Myxosarcina sp. GI1: one gene and its partner. The protein of the gene in region 1 interacts with the protein of each later gene in a pairwise test. Links are inferred from orthologs where the notes say so. Each region holds a gene or a part of one and is shown on either strand. Other genes may lie near its edges. The genes, in order: sfsA and proA.

Region 1 (8,479 bases):
TTCATGTCGCAACCTATGTAGTAGGCAAAGCTATTCAGGCAGTTTCAGCAGCCTATCTAACCCGTATTGCTGGCAAAAGCTTTGTAGAATACTTTAAACGCGATCTTGATTGGGGGGATGGCGGTATAAGTGAAGTCGTACAGCGACAGTTTCAATTGAGTCGCCGCGATGAATTTATTAAATCGTTCGTCAAAGATGCCATTTCTAAAGTAGTTCAGCCAATGTCCGAAGCCTGGGGAGATGAAGAAGATGATGAATTGGCAGAAGAAGAGATAGAAGTTGAAGAAATGCAGGCAGAATTGGCAGATGATTGGGAGTAGTTAATTCAGTTAAGCAGTGAAAGCAGTAAAAGCAAGGAAGCAGGGAGCAGGGAGCAGGGAGCAGGGAGATTTTTTTGTCCGACTTGTTTTATCCTTGTCCTAAGTATCCTGCTCCAATTCTTTAAAGCCTAGTGCCTGGTACCTAGTTCTTAGTACCTAACTTATAAATTATTTCAAAAGTACTGGTTGTGCATTAACTGCAATACGAAACAGGCTATAGGGTTTTCTTCTTAGATCTTTGCCATTGTGAAAACCAGGCTGTCTGTGTAGCTGATTGGCGGTGAAATAAAGATAGCCATCAGTTGCTAGAGATAGAGTATCTGCCCAAAGTACGTGAGGATCGTACACTAAAGTTTCATCACTACCAGCCATTGCCTGGGGCGATCGCCGACGAATAGCATTATGTTCGTAGTCGGTAATATAAATGCGTCCTTGTGAGTCTGACTCTAAACCATCAGAAGCACCTTTTGCACCCAAGTCTTCCACAGTAGCAGCAACTTTTTTATCACCGAAATTTTTATTAGCTAAAGCGTCTAGACTAACGCTATAAAGATGTCTACCAGAGAGAACGCTATAGTAAAGCTTACTCCCATCATTGGCAATTGCAATACCGTCGGCACCAATTGTCATATAGCTGGGTTCGCCATCAGCAGGTCGATTTAGTAACGGTTTGCCTTCTACTATCGGTACAAAATTTGGTTCGGCTAAAGTCGAAGGATGTTTATTTAGCTTTCGCCAGCTTTTACCAGAGGCGAGATCGACGACAATAATTCCATTTGTGCCTTCAGGAGAAGAATCGGTAATAAACGCCATTCCTTCCTTTCCGCGAGTAAGGTCAAAACGTACATCATTAAGATAGGTTGTGGGTAAAGCTACATCTTTTGGAAACAAAATAGTTTTAAAGACGCTATTGCTTTCTAAATCTACACCAATTAACTTCGCTCCTCCATAAGCAGCAGGTTTAAATAAAGGTCTACCAGTATCTAATATCCATAAGCGATTATCAGGATCTACTACTACGCTTTGCACCGATACTAGATAGTTTTGTAGCTGAGGATTATCGGAATTTATTTCGGCATCAGGATATGGAACTACCCCATTGCCAACAACTTCTCCTACCGTAAAAGGAACATCATCTCCCCAGCGGGGAAAGTTGACAAAAATACGCCCTTGCTGAGATACGGTTACACCTGTAGGCATTGCCCCCTCAAAAGTTGCTACTATTTCTAATTCACCAACAGTCTGAGACTGCGGCAATTCGCTCAACTGTGCTGCTACATCTTTTCCGAACCAGAATAGAACCGCAGTTACCGAGAGCAAAACTAGAGAACGCCAAAACTTAACCATAAAATCAGCAATTATTTACTATCGGACACAATACCAGATATACAAGCTATCTTGCCATTTGAATTATTGTCTGAAGAAAGATATTTCTTTTTCTTCCTTCAAGAATTAATAAAGGAGTCTTTTTGGCGATCGCCACACATAAAAATCGAATACAAAATAATTTTGTTTGAGTATTTATACCAAAATCTATATATTTATACGGAGAAAAATTCTTAAGGTTTTTTCACATTTTCGTAAAAACACAGAAGTAAAGTATCTAGAGAGAATTAAAAATAAAGTTAATAGTTTATTTTGTAATTGAGCTTAATTAATCATGAATCAAACAAAAGCATTTGACCTACGCAATCGTTCCGATTGGGATCTTTTTGTAAACCTGTTCAGTGGTTTTGCAGGAGTAGGTATTGGCGTAGTTATTGGTAGTCTATTGGGATGGATTTGAATTTTGCCAGTTACTACTCAAAAAACAAAATTAGACAAAAAAAAGAGATGACACCTCTTTTTTTTTGTCTTTTTTGAAGTTTAAGAATGTATTTATAAGCTGTAAATTATTTTTGAGAATCTTCTGATTTTTGCTTAGAAAACATATCGATTACAAATTCTGGTACGAGGTCGGGCATTAACTTAGTTTCAATCAAAGAACCCAAACCGTGATGGTCTGGAGCTTCGGATGGAGGGAGAGAACTACTTTTAGTTTCAGATACATCTTCGGTGCTATCTGCTGGCAACCATTTTAAAAATGGCAGGGGAAGCAAGGTAGAAAGATTGGTAATTATTACCAGTATCCACATATTGGTAAAATTTGTTTCTGTAACTCCCAACCAAGCAGTCAATATCGCTCCAAATTCGTGGGATAGCAGACCCGATAAATTCCAAATCGACATCAGCAAAGCAAACAAAGTTGCCTCTATTCCCTTCGGACAAAGGCGAGCCGACCATACCATCATTGGCATCCAGGTAATTTGTCCCATTACCGTAAGGATTAAACTGTCGCCTAAACTAAACCAGTGGTCGTCTATTCCCAAAGCCCTGTTGGCATGAGTGACTAATAATAAAGTTGTCATGCCCAAACCAGCGGCAATAACCGTACTCCAACCTAAAATAGAGCGAAAAGGAACAGTTTTTAAATAGCGTTGAAAAATAAAAATACCAATCAGAGAAGCAACGCTAGTTACCAAACGCACTCTGCCCAAAAATTCTGGCTCGAAACCCAACTCATTAGTAGTAAAAAAGAAAAACGCCGAATCTGCCGTAGGAGTGGCTTGCCAAATAAACAAGAAAGCGACGGGCAACCAAATAGTTTTTTGCTTCATCGTTTTCCAGAGTTGCCTTACCTGTACTGTAACTACAGACTCTGTTTCTTCTTCATCATTATCATTTGAAACTATTTTTTCTTCTGAAATTAACCAGGCAACTATTGCTACTAGCAAAGGAAAAGTAGCAGTTATTTCAAACACGGCACTGTTACTAAAATGCTGTAACAACCAACCGCTAAGATAGGCAGTAATTAAACCTCCAATTGCCGAAGTTCCCCAGCACAACGACTGCAAAGATCCCGCTCTTCCTAAAGATTCTTTTCTAACCCTTTCTACAACTAAAGAATCGACGATGACATCACCAATTGCTACAGAAAGAGAGGTCAGCAAAATTACTGCGGTTGCTTGCAAACCACTATGAACGAGGTTGGCTAATGCCCACCAGGAAGCACTACCCAACAACCCCGATAAGATGAGATAGGGGCGACGACGATAGCCAAATAAAGGCAAGCCGTCAGATAAAAAACCAAAAACGGGTTTAATTATCCAGGGCAGAGAAGCAATACCAGTAAGGGCAGCAACTTCAGCAGGAGACAAGCCCAAATCGTCTTTAAGAAAAAAGCTGACTGCCAAACGTGCCAAACCTAAAATTCCTTGAACGAAATAAACCGTCAGAATGCCTATCAGTTCGGGAGTTATCTCGTAACCCAGAAAAACTTTTTCTCGTACTAGTTGTTTGAAATCTTTTAACTCAAAGGAAGAGTCGGTCATGTATTTTGTTAAAGTTTTATATCTATTACTTAATAATAGGCAATTGTACTGGTAACGTCTCTCGGCTATAAGTTGGATTTAAGCTTACAGCAGTTTTCAATTGGGTAGACAATATTAGTTTTTTATTAGGGAATAGGGAACGGGGAACAGATTGAATTTATTCCATAGTCTATTCAACTGAAAAGTTCAGTAAAGGTTTAAAATCAAATTTTGTTCGGGCGATCGCAATATGAGCAATCATTGAACAGTGTTTACCGAGCCGTTGCTCATTGCTCATTACTCATTGCTAAATGAAATGACCTATATCTATAACTATCCACCGCTAATTTCTGGCACGCTCATCAAACGCTACAAACGTTTTTTGGCAGATATCGAGCTAGCTACAGGAGAAATCATTACCGCTCACTGCCCAAATACAGGACCAATGACAGGAGTTTGCACTCCTGAAAGTTCGGTTTTGATATCTAAAAGCGACAATCCCAAACGCAAGCTGGCTTATACTTGGGAAGCAATTTTGGTTGACAATACTTGGGTAGGTATTAATACCGCCTTGCCCAATCGCGTAATTAAATCGGCTCTGCAACAACAACTGTTACCCGAACTAGCAGGAAGGTATACTAAAGTACGATCGGAAGTTCCCTATGGTAAAGATAAAAAAAGCCGTATCGATTTTGTACTTACAGGAAATGATGACCAACTGCCTTTATATGTAGAAGTCAAAAACGTTACCCTTTCAGAAGGCAATCTGGCTTTATTCCCCGATACAGTAACTACTCGCGGACAAAGACACTTACAGGAATTAATGGCACTATTACCTGCTGCCAAACCAGTAATGCTTTACTTTATCAATCGTAGCGACTGCGATAAATTTGCGCCAAGCGATCGCTGCGATCCGCAATATGCCCAATTATTAAGACAAGCAGCAGCAATGGGAGTGGAAATATTACCCTATCGCTTTGAAATTACACCACAAGGAATTAATTATTTAGGATTGGCAGAATTGGTTTTAGATAGACCTTCGGAAGTTATTAAATAAGCCCTTTGAATCCTCCAAATATGGGGGATTTAAATTAATTTGTTAGCTATTTATAATTGAGTTATAAGACGCGATTGCAAAATTAATCTACGCGATTTATTTAAAAGCTCATATAACTATGACTCAGCAAAATAATGATTTTTCTGAAGAACATAATCGCTTAATCCAAGAAGCTAGAAAGCAGTTAGAACGACAAAAATACCAGGAAGCCATCGATCATTTAGATTACATTATCAATAATAGCGATCGCGATGGTTATGCTTTTTTCTTAAGAGGAAAAGCTTACTCACAGCTTAAAGAATATAAACCAGCTTTATTCGATTTTGAAACAGCCTTAGAAATTTATCGAGAAACAGACAATAAAAAGTATCAAGTTTATACTTTGATAGAGCTTGCCTTTGTCTATCCCTTTAACGGTAAAGTTCGCGAAGGATTTTTAGCACAGCAGCAAACGTTCAAAATATCTAAAGAACTCGATCTATCAGAGGACGATCCTTTGTACTCTTACGTCTCTGACGCATCTAAAATGTCTGATGATAGTCTAGAAAAAATGGAATCGAGTTTGCAAAGTATGACCTCAATTCCGCCTTGGGATAAATTTGGTTTTATGGGAAGAATGATGGGATATGTGTCTAAAGGTGAAATACAATCCTATCTAGTTTTTACTATCTGGTTGCCGTTTATAATTCTAGTTTTAGTAGGAGCTATCATATTTTCTCCTTTCTGGCTTCCTCAAACAATTTATCAAATATGGAAAAGAAGAAAAAACACTGAATAAAAGTAATTTTAAAAAAAATAAAAATTTAAATAATAATTTCCGACTCAATAATTCAGCAAAATTATTATTCATAATAAAAAATGAATCAAAACACTTACGATAAAGCATTAGGTTGCTTACTAGGAGCATTAGTAGGAGATGCTGCTGGTGCGACTTTAGAATTTTTAGGACGCGCTCCCAATATAGAAGAGGTTACTTGGGCGATGTCGATGCCTGGTGGCGGAGTTATAGGAGTAGCACCAGGACAAATTACTGACGATGGTGAGTTAACTCTTTGTCAGGCAAAGGCTTTAGCTGAAAGTGAAAAATTTAATTTAGAAGCGATCGCTCGTAATTATGCAAAATGGGTCGATTCCAATCCTTTTGATGTCGGTATAACCACCTCTAACTCTCTCGGTTCGTATTCACAACCTCAATGGCGAGAAATATTTCAGCAACAAGGTTACGCTGCGACAATGAAGACGGCAGCAGCGAAGCAATGTATGGGTTCTAAAGCCAACGGTAGCTTAATGCGAATTACGCCACTGGCTATTTGGGGTAAAGATTTAGCTACAGACGAACTAGCTGATTTTGCTCGACAAGATTCGGCTTTGTCTCATCCTAACCCTAGCTGTGGTTATGCTGTTGCCTGTTACTGTATTGCGATCGCACATTTACTAGATTATTCGGGCGATTGCGTTGGGGCTTTTGAAAGTGCCAAATCCTGGTTAGATTCTCAAAATCCGAAAACGGAAAATAGCTTTTCCGAACGGCATCGAGCAGAAGTCAGCAGTTGGCTCGACGATGCGGCAAATAACCGCAATGTCCCCTATTATCCTCAAGCTGGCTTTATTAAAATTGCCTTTACCCAGGCTTTTAGGCATTTACTTTTAGGTTCGGATTATCAAACTGCGATCGCCGAAACTTTATTAGGAGGAGGCGACACAGATACCAATGCCTGTATCGTCGGTGGCTTAATTGGTGCGGCTTGTGGTGCAGAATCGATTCCCCAAACAATGCGCGATCGCATTTTAAATTGCGATACCAGACAGGGAAAGCATCCCCGTCCAGATTTTTTTCATCCTAAACAGATTCATTCACTGATAGAAAAGTTGTTGAGTAATTAATTATTTTCTCCCCCAGAATTGGGGTTTGGGGGGCAACTATATTAAAAAATCGCGCTACTCAATTCTCAGTCTTTACGTCATATAAAATAATCAGATGCCCGTCATAATCGTGAAAAGCCTGTTCGGTAAAAATCAAATTTGGCGGTGCGGTAAAAGTATTGGCTCGCACTACTTCTAAGCCTAATTGACGAATTTGGGCAATTATCGAAGCTACTTCAGGGACTCGCAGTACCGTACCCTGACGATAGGGAGGACTAGGAGGAGGAAGTTCGATGCCTTTAACTTCTGTAAGTGCCAAAGAGCGCGGTTCGTATTCGGTACTTAATGCCGCAAAAGCAAGTTGAGCATGAGGGGGAAATTTAAATACCGTATACAAATAAGAGTCGGCATCGGCTGCACTACGGTAATCGAGGCGAAACCCCAAAATATCGCAATAAATCTTTAAAGCGCGGTCTAGATCGGATACCGCCAGACAGGGACGTTTGAGATGTAGTGCTGTTTCTGGTAGGCTAACTTGTTTTTCTTTATTATCCATTATTGATGGCGAGCGCTCGGTCTAGTTCCCTCGTTTGGATTGAGATTTGACTGGAGGTTTGCTGGGTTCGATTTGCAGCTTTGGCAATGCCGCAACAGCATAATATAGCTGTTCGGCAAGCTGTTGATTGGCTTCATCAGTTAAATGGGTCGGATCGATAAAGCTGGGAGAGGGATATTTATCGCTAAGATTGTATGAGTCAACGGCTCTAACATTAGAGGGAAAAGTGTTAGCTAATTTTTGACTGGCAGCGATAAATTCAGGATAAATATTTTTGACTGTTTGAATATATTCTCTACCTAACTGAGTAGTAATCGCTCCTTCCGCTTCAGTAAGCCGACTGGGATCTTGTCCCGTGATTTCTGGTTGGGTAGCAACAATCGTGGGAATTTGCGCAGCAGCGCACAGTTTAAGAATTTGCAGGTGATTATTATAGTAGCGATCGACCCTACTTGCTAATTCTGCTTCATCTTCGGGTAAATAGTTTACTAATGCGTCTGGTTCGTCGTTAAGATAAAAGTCTGGTTTTTGAGAATTTTCGGGATCTAACAAATTATTTTGAACGATTTGCACCAGATAGCTGTTTTTTTCTAAAGGCTCCAGCGATCGGCTGACATAAGCTTTAAAATAAGCAAATCCATTATCGAGATACTCTTCTAATTGGGGTATATCTACAGCTTTTTCGTTGCTATTAAGCATGAGATCGCTGTAGCCATCTAAGGCAATAACTATATCTGGATTGTAGTTGAGAATCTGTAAGGCTAACTGTGCCAACTCATTACCAGAAGCATAACCAGGAACGGCAGCATTAATTACTCGATATTGTCCCGATTTAATTTTGGCTGGTTTGACTAAGGCTGCTTCGCGTTGCTTGGGTTCTACTGGTAAGCTATCTGGTTGATAAAATTTTGGCAGATCTTGTTGCTGTTGTATGCGCTGCTGTAATCTGGCTTCTAAATACTCGCCAACTGTAGTTTCGTTGCTAGAACTGCCATAACCAAAAGCTGTCGAACCGCCAATAACAAAAATTCTAATTTCGTCTTTAGGTTTAGTGGTTAAAACTGGTTCGCGATCGCGAAAACCTTGTTGATTGATTTCCCAATACTGACTATTTTGCGATGCTTCTAGTTGATAACCTACAGATAAACTGCGTTTGGCTACCAGAGAGCCTTCGTTTTCCAAAGTTTCGTAAGGTTCACCTGTTTCGCTGACAAACTTTAGCTGATAGGCTCTAGCCAAATCTGGTTCTACTGGAGCTTGAGTAAACTTGGCTCTATTGCCAGTAACATCGACTACAACACGAGTTAAAAGTTCTAAAACCAGAAGAAATAAA
Region 2 (8,602 bases), on another replicon or contig:
TCGTCTGACTCAGGGTCATTAGTAGTAGATAATTTGACTTCGGGAGGAAAAATTGATTCTCCCGTCCCTCAAAGAGTTTTTTGGGCAGTAACTGAAGGAGTTGTAGCAGCAGCCTTACTTCTTGGCGGAGGTTTACAGGCTTTACAAACTGCTTCTATTACTACGGGCTTGCCTTTTGCTATCGTGCTATTGATAATGTGTTTTAGCCTCTATCGCGGTTTAAACGAAGAACTTGCCATGCTGGAAGCTGAGAAACTCAGAGAAACCGAGCCAGAAAAAACCCTCGTTTCCTAGCGTGTCGAACATAATCTAAGTGTTTGGACTTACTAAACTCAACCAAACACTGACTTATAGCAATCAAGCTGAAGTTAGGACATTTTGTAAAATTATTTACTCGCTACTCTGTTTCGAGCATTCCCTTGCGCCTTACGTCGACGCGGGGTCTCGAATCTACTTTCTACTTCCGCGTAGCGGCATTAGTCGCGATCGAGAACGACAGAATAACACATGCGATCGGCACTGGAGAGAGTCTCACCACAAGCTACTATTCCCTCGCCTACAGTACGAACGGCGTATTCATAGACCAAAAGCGGCGCACCAATAGCAACATTTAGATATTTACTTAGTTGGGGATTAGCGCGGGTACACTCTAAAGTTATCTCTGCTCTTTTGAGAGTAAATCCATAGCGATCGAGAGTGGCATAGGTGAAGCCAGACTGTAGTTGCTCTGCCAAAACCTCACCAACCTCTAGAGGAAAATAGGCAGTATCTAAAGCTATAGGAGATTCGCCTACAGAAATGATTTGACGTTGGCGATACACTTGAGATTCTTTTGGCGATAAATTCAAACGTAACCTTATCTCAGGAGATGCTTGAATCTTTCCTAATTCAATGGTGCTAGCATTACTAACTATTCCCTGACGAGCCAAATCTGCCTCGAATGAAGTCAGTGGGTTAGATAGAGCAAGAGTTATTTTGCTGCTTTCTCTAACAAAAACTCCTTTGCCGCGCCGAGAAGTTACCAATCCCTGATTGACCAAGTTGGCGATCGCTTTTCTTACTGTGGTACGACTGACCTTAAAAATTTCACCCAGATCGTATTCGCTTGGTAGTTGCTCTCCTGGAGCATATTCTCCACCTATAATCTTTTCTCGTAATTCCTCAGAAATGACAAGATATAGGGGCATTTTTTTTTGACTCAAATCTTGTCGAACCATTGGGTGGAGCAACTCTATTGCAACGAGGCTATGCGTACACCCGAACGATGCCGATTAGCCAAGAAAAGACTGATGATGATACTAAAATCGTAACACAACCCAGCCTTTCTAAATAATCATTCTTTAGAGCCGTCAATCGGTCAAAGGTAAAAGGGGAAGGGTAAAGAGAACTATATTTTCTTTGACCGTTTACCTTTAACCTTTTTCCCTTAGCCAAAGTAGTCAATAATGATTCGTGCAAGAAGCCCTTTACTTACTTGCCAGAACCAGAACCGCCACCCCGAAAACTACCGTAACTAGAGCGAGTGGGATTAGGTCGCCAAATACCGCCTACATAAAACCCTGAGATTCTAGTTCCATGACGGGGATTATATTGAGGTTGATTTTCCTGGCGCAGTACTAGAGCCGAACGATTGCTATAGGCAGAGTGTAAGACATAAATAGCGATCGCCAGAGCGATAATCGTATAGATTTTACTTAACATTAAGCAATACTCCAATTTCAATTTGTAGAAGTGGCAAAAGAGCCTACTTCAGTCACTTCAACTTCACCCAAAGTACGATTACCCTCACGAACAGTTAATGATGTCCGTTCTACGGGTTCATCAGGGGTAACTCGTACCTGAAAACCATAAGAACTGCGAGTTTCTAGAACTAAATATTCTTCCAACTTGACAGTAGCAGTTTTAAATTCTTCATCACTCGCGGCAAATCCTACTACTTTTGAATAACTACGATGAAAAATACGTTCGCCATAAAGGTTATTTACTGAAAGAGTAATATCTGTATTGAGCAATGAGTTTGCACGTCGTGTGTTTACTTCCAAATTTACTTTGATATCGATCTTAAGCAGACGCTCTTTTCCCCCCGTTACCACTCTGCCACCAGGATCGCTATCGTTTTTACGAACGTCTAAAATTTTCTTACCCGATATAGGAGTAGCGATGAGTGAAACTATACCCAAACCGCAAAGAGCGATAAAACCAGGGAAAAAATAGCGAGTATCGATAACTCCTGTTTGTACTTTAATTCTAAACGGCACTGCTAGATCTACTTCCGTTCCCGATGTGTCTCCCATTTCCAAAATTTCCACGCCAATAACAATTTCTTCTGGTTGTTTTGCATTAACATCCAAACCACCAAGCAAATCCGATTCCGACCAAGTTCTAGTTTGTCCGTCTTCGTACCAAGTTCCCGATTCTCGCCAGGCTTCTTTAACCGCAGAAGCAATTAAGTTACCCTGGGTATCCAAAATCTGTATTTCGTAAACCAGCCAGTGATTGGTAGGAATAGCGGCTCTAACATCTACTCGTAAGGCACCGATGAATCTGGCTTCAAGTTCGATCGGATCGGTAGTAATAGATTCTTCAGAATTAATAGTTAGAGTTTCAGAGATTATGGTTTTACTCAACAAGCTACCGAATACCATTAGCAAACTCATTAACAATAAGATGCCAAAAGGAAAATACGTCCATCGGTCTTGAAAACGAGATGTTTTTTGACGGGAAATTGAAACTGACATAAATTTTATTTGGCGCGATCGCTATGTATGTCTGCCTAACTTAATTTTATTGTTAGGCGCAAATAACTTAAAATAAAGGATGCAGCTTATAAGTATCTAAGTATGGTTGCTTCTAAAATAACATCTTCTCTAACAGACATTGCCCGACAAACACGCGCCTCGGCGAGTAAACTTGCCGTGTTATCAACCGCAGACCGCAATCGAGCTTTAGAAGAAATAGCCGCTGCGCTAGAAGCCGCTACTTCAGAAATCGTAGAAGCCAATCAAGCCGATTTACAAGCTGCCAAAGCCAATCATCTCGCTCCCGCTTTGTATGCCAGACTCAAGCTAGGTGAAAGTAAACTACAAGCTGCGATCGCAGGTGTACGTGATGTCGCTAAATTAGAAGATCCTGTAGGCGCGAGTCAAATTAAGCGCGAGTTGGATGAAGGCTTAATTCTCAAAAGAGTTACTTGCCCTTTGGGAGTGTTGGGAATCATTTTTGAGGCACGTCCCGAAGCTTTAATTCAAATTACCAGTTTGGCAATTAAGTCTGGTAACGGCGTAATTCTTAAAGGCGGCAAAGAAGCTCTTAATTCTTGTCAGACTTTAGTTGAAGTCATTCACAAAGCATTAGTCAAAACTAAAGTCGAACCCGATGCCGTACAATTACTGACCACCAGAGAAGAAATCGCTCAATTGCTGTCATTAGATAAGTATATAGACTTAATTATTCCCAGAGGGTCTAACTCGTTTGTCCGTTACGTACAAGATAATACGCAAATTCCCGTTCTAGGACACGCTGACGGTATTTGTCATTTATATGTAGATTCGGCAGCAGACATCGATAAGGCAGTTAAAATTACTGTCGATGCTAAAACTCACTATCCCGCTGCCTGCAATGCGATCGAAACTCTGCTAGTACATCGAGATATTGCACCTAAGTTCTTACCCACAGTCGCTACAGTCTTGAAGGAACATCACGTAGAGTTAAGAGGTGACACAGCAACTCGTAAAATTATCGACTGTACGGAAGCGACAGAAACAGACTGGAGTTTGGAGTATAGCGATTTAATTTTGGCGATTAAAATTGTTGACGATTTAGAAGCAGCGATCGCACATATCGATCGGTACGGCTCAAAACACACCGATGCCATCGTTACTGAAGACAGTCAAGCAGCAGATATTTTTCAAAATCGAGTAGATGCAGCAGGAGTATACCATAACTGTTCGACTCGCTTTGCCGATGGGTTTCGCTACGGTTTTGGGGCAGAGGTAGGTATTAGTACCCAACAAATGCCCCCTCGCGGACCAGTTGGTTTAGAAGGTTTAGTAACTTATAAATACAAGCTGACTGGTAATGGACATATTGCTGCAACTTACACGGGTGAAAATGCTAAATCTTTTACCCATAGAGATTTATAATCTGTAACCCTTGCGCGATAAGACAAAATAGAAATGGATTCAATTCAAGTTACTGGCATACGTTGTTACGGATACGTTGGTTACTTACCAGAAGAACGAATATTGGGACAGTGGTTTGAAGTAGATCTTACCTTATGGGTAGATTTAACACCTGCCGCCAAAAGCGATGCTATAGAAGACACTTTAGACTATCGAGAAGCAATTGCTATAGTCAAACAGGAAATAAAAACTGCTAAATACTCTCTAGTAGAGACTTTGATTGATGCGATCGCCGATAAGCTATTGACCCTGGACAAACTAGAACGAGTTAGAGTCAAATTGTCAAAGCCAGCCGCTCCTATTCCCGACTTTAGCGGTAAAATAACTCTCGATATTACTAGAGAAAAGCCGTAACAAAGCTAAATAGACTGCAAAACGTCTTTGAAAGAGATGGAGTTTTTCTAAACTGCGTAAAAACACCGAAATGAAAATAATTTGGTTACCAATTTTACGCAATTCCGACCAAGAAGATCGAACGGATTGTCTGCCACATTGGAAGCATCACACTATCCTCATTCAAACTATCAAATACGGAAATCTCGCAGATGATCAGAAAAATTAAGTTAAACGTTGTTTTTTTGTGGCTATATCTAAACCAGCATATTGGCAGTCCTCGTTCTGTATGGCATATAAAACGCTTTTGGTATTTGTATCAAATTAATCTATTCAAAAAGTGTTGGCAACAAGAATGTTCCAAACAAAGCAATCCTAGTTGCTAGTGCGATTGGCTTGCGCCAGAGGTTTTCAAGCGATCGCGATTTGAACTAGTTATAGTCGTAGAAGGTTAGGTTAGATTATGTTATTAACTAGCCTCCCTGGAGTGGAAGAAGTGGTAGCTACGACTCTAATTTCATCTTAATTTTGGCTCTAGTTTGCTGAGTGAAACATCAAAGTCTAAACTCTGATGTCGGTTTATTCTGAGTTGAAATTGTCTCTAGCGATCGCCGCCAAAAAAAATTAGACTTAACATTCAAGACAATCGCTTTAACCTTTCCCCTTTTTCCTCTTGAAGAGGTAATCAATTATAATTCGTGCAAGAAGTCTAGTGGAGTGAATGTACTTCGGTAATTTGGAACCACTAGAAAATATAAACTCGTACAGTCTTACCGTATAAATATGAACCAGTCAGCAGTCCTCAAACAGCTATCAGCAGAATGGATTAGTGCAGATGAATTTCAAGCTTACGGTCAATTGATTACTCCCTCTGCTGATGGTAAACTTTTTGATGAAACCGATGCCCTATTAAAGCTCGATCGCGGTACGCCACGTTTTTATATTATGCACCTCACTCATAGAGGTAGAAAGTTTCATAAAATTACTCGCCACCAACTCTGCACTCAATGTTTGGGTTCCCTTGAAGGTAAAGACTGGTTTATTGCCGTCTGTCCCCCATCGCCAAAACCGCAGCCAGAAATAGACAAAATGAGCGTATTTCGTATTCCTGGTAACTGCTTTATCAAACTAGAAGTAGGGACTTGGCACGCAGGACCATATTTCGACCACGAAACGGTTAATTTTTATAACTTGGAACTCAGCGACACTAATATAGTTGACCACGATACTTACGATTTTTTAAGCGAACAAAATCTGGAGTTCGAAATTTGCGATCGCCTGTAAGACGCTGTCAAAACTCTCTAAGTTCTCTACTTTTTGAAAAGGTAATGTCGCAAAAATTTTTTCTAACAATATCAGCAGTATTGTGTATCTTCTGTAAGCTCACTGCACTTAGCAGTTGACTATTTATTTCTTTGCAAAACTTTCTATTTTGAGTATTTGCTTTTGCAATCGCGTTTAGAAGATAATTAGATTAGGAGCGTTTTACTGCAACCAACAAAAAGTTATGTTTTCTGGGATAGTCGGGAGAAATCAAAACAATAGCGAAAACAAATTTGTAACAAAGAATGAGCTAGAAGCGTCATATCGTAATGCTCGTGAGGCTAATGCTTCTTTACAAGCTGCACAGTCTTTAACTAATAATTTCGATCTGCTTGTTAAAGAAGCTGCAAATGTAGTCTATGCTAAATATCCTCACACTACTCAAAGACCAGAACCCCAGTACGCATCTACACCTGTAGGAAAAGCTAAATGCGAAAGGGATATTGGCTATTACTTAAGAATGGTAACGTACAGCTTAATTGCTGGCAGTACTAGACCTATGGACGAGTTTTTCCTTCAGGGTTTGAACGAAATGAATCGCGCTCTCGAACTATCTTCAAGCTGGTACATTGAAGCTTTAAAGTATATAAAAGAAAATCATGGATTGACCAATTTAGCCGCTCAAAAAACTAACGAATACATTGATTATATTATTAGTGCTTTGAGCTAATGTTGTTTCGCCGACAAGATCCAGATTATCAAAAATTTCAATCTTCAATATGTATTAGGTGTGATGAATTTATTCAAGACACAGAAAACGGAATAAAAGATAATAAAAAACTAGCAAATATATGGGGCATAATTCATATATTATTGGGATTGGCAACAGTTGTTCTTTCAAGTATTACTACTGCAATTACATTTTACGACCAAAGCGATTCTATTGTTTTAATTCCACTTTTGGCAACAGTTTCAGCAGCTTGTTTGACTTTTTTAAATCCGTCGCGTCGTGAATTTAAAAGGCGTACGGCATATATTAAATTTAAAAATTTAAACAATCGATTTAAAGATTTAAAACTTGGTGTTGAAAATTCAAAATTATCTAAAGAAGATATGCTAGATCGTCTCGCCAACTTGTCAGAGCGATATGAAATAATAACTGAGGATTTGAAACCTTCTGTAGATTAAATTTAACAGACTCAAATCCTTGACATCACAGTTCATTTTAATTTAGTTCCCTTAACTTACTAGAAGCTATAGTTTATTTTATAGTGCAGAGCGGTTTAAAAGATAAAGATAAATGAGTCAAGAATTTGCGATCGCTACTTACGGATTGACCAAAAGATTCGAGCGTCATCTGGCAGTAAATGAAATCGATCTGAGGATAAAAAGCGGTGAAGTATATGGCTTAATTGGTCCTAACGGTGCGGGAAAAACTACTTTAATTCGGATGTTAGCCGCTGCCGAAGAACCGACTAAAGGCGAAATTTATCTCAACGGCGATCGCCTCCTGCGCGACGATACCAATCCCCATCTCAAAAAACGTTTGGGTTATCTTCCCGATGACTTTCCCCTCTACGACGATCTTACTGTCTGGGATTATCTCGACTATTTTGCACGGCTGTATCGCTTACCCCAACCCCATCGCCGCCGCCGACTCTACGAGGTGCTAGAACTAGTCCAGCTAGAAAATAAACGTCAAAGCATTATTTCTACCCTATCGCGAGGTATGAAGCAACGCCTCTCGCTGGCGCGAACGATTATTCACGAACCAATTGTCTTGTTATTAGATGAACCCGTATCGGGTTTAGATCCGCTGGCGCGAAAGCAATTTCGACAGATTATTAAAATTCTGCAAGAAGCAGGGATGACTATAGTAATTTCTTCCCACGTATTGAGCGATTTAGCCGAATTATGTACCTCTGTGGGAATTATGGAGTTGGGTTTTCTGGTAGAAAGTGCTTCTTTAAAAGAATTGTATCGGCGTTTATCTCGCCAACAAATTATCATTGCTACATTGGGTAAGATGGAAACACTGCAACGGGAACTATCCCAAAATTCTTTAGTACAACAGTGGGAGGTAATACCAGGAACTAATCGTTTAAAAGTTTACTTTACGGGAGAAGAAGCTAAAAGTGCCGAACTTTTGCGATCGCTAGTTAGAGCAGATATTCCCCTTACAGAATTTCACTGTAGTCGAGAAGATTTGGAAAGCATCTTTCTCAAACTCGGTCACAAACAAGCTTCCTAAAGCATTACCACAATATTATGAATAGTATTTTTGCTATGTAAACTATTGCCATCGAGCAATATTATCAATTAGCCAAATCTAATACCATGAAACAAAGTATCAAACCTCGGCAACTGCGAACGCCAAAGCTAAATTTTTTAGAGTGGAATCCCCAACTATTCCGCGAAGTAAAAGGTAAATTTAAACCGAGAAATATTATAGTTACGGTTAGTGTGTCTTTAGTTACCCAAATCGCCTTTCTAATTTATTTTTTGGGTAAGTTACCAGAACCACTTTCAACAGGTTCGCAATACAGTCGCTATTGCTTTGGAACTGATTCCTATCTCTCTGAAAGTTTGTGCCAGACCGACTTATTAGATAATTGGTTAATCAATTGGCAACTACTATGGTTCGATCTGTTTGTGCTTTTAAGTCTGGTTGCTATTTTTGCTCTGCTGATTATCGGTACTTATATGCTGGTTGCCGATATAGTCAAAGAAGAAAGTAGCGGCACCTTAAATTTTATTCGCCTCACTCCTCAATCTGCTACCAGTATATTAACGGGCAAACTTGTAGGGGTACCTAGCTTGCTTTA

What was found.
Region 2: the proteins of sfsA (region 1) and proA interact in binary tests that used the Escherichia coli proteins (3 or more experiments, as listed by UniProt). The link is inferred for Myxosarcina sp. GI1 from one-to-one orthologs.

The regions. Positions count from the first base shown.
Region 1 is NZ_JRFE01000025.1:70,278-78,756, reverse strand. The notes cover bases 3,098-5,856. They hold sfsA (DNA/RNA nuclease SfsA), read left to right. Parts: upstream 3,098-3,986; coding sequence 3,987-4,727; downstream 4,728-5,856. Other genes in these bases: KV40_RS19850 (ADP-ribosylglycohydrolase family protein), read left to right, coding at 5,586-5,856; KV40_RS19855 (hypothetical protein), read left to right, coding at 4,846-5,505; KV40_RS19865 (folate/biopterin family MFS transporter), read right to left, coding at 3,098-3,691. In the rest of the region: KV40_RS19875 (YcjF family protein), read left to right, coding at 1-320; KV40_RS19870 (L-dopachrome tautomerase-related protein), read right to left, coding at 489-1,667; KV40_RS37010 (hypothetical protein), read left to right, coding at 1,981-2,106; more of KV40_RS19865, read right to left, coding at 2,213-3,097; more of KV40_RS19850, read left to right, coding at 5,857-6,611; KV40_RS19845 (VOC family protein), read right to left, coding at 6,670-7,146; KV40_RS19840 (lipolytic protein G-D-S-L family), read right to left, coding at 7,168-8,479. UniProt on the Escherichia coli protein: Binds to DNA non-specifically. Could be a regulatory factor involved in maltose metabolism.
Region 2 is NZ_JRFE01000015.1:157,198-165,799, forward strand. The notes cover bases 2,110-4,991. They hold proA (glutamate-5-semialdehyde dehydrogenase), read left to right. Parts: upstream 2,110-2,840; coding sequence 2,841-4,142; downstream 4,143-4,991. Other genes in these bases: KV40_RS11310 (hypothetical protein), read right to left, coding at 2,110-2,738; folB (dihydroneopterin aldolase), read left to right, coding at 4,176-4,535. In the rest of the region: KV40_RS11295 (BCCT family transporter), read left to right, coding at 1-294; KV40_RS11300 (GntR family transcriptional regulator), read right to left, coding at 477-1,217; KV40_RS34880 (hypothetical protein), read right to left, coding at 1,246-1,458; KV40_RS11305 (hypothetical protein), read right to left, coding at 1,471-1,701; more of KV40_RS11310, read right to left, coding at 1,719-2,109; KV40_RS11325 (ureidoglycolate lyase), read left to right, coding at 5,298-5,798; KV40_RS11330 (phycocyanin), read left to right, coding at 6,022-6,507; KV40_RS11335 (hypothetical protein), read left to right, coding at 6,507-6,965; KV40_RS11340 (ABC transporter ATP-binding protein), read left to right, coding at 7,078-8,028; KV40_RS11345 (hypothetical protein), read left to right, coding at 8,115-8,602. UniProt on the Escherichia coli protein: Catalyzes the NADPH-dependent reduction of L-glutamate 5-phosphate into L-glutamate 5-semialdehyde and phosphate. The product spontaneously undergoes cyclization to form 1-pyrroline-5-carboxylate.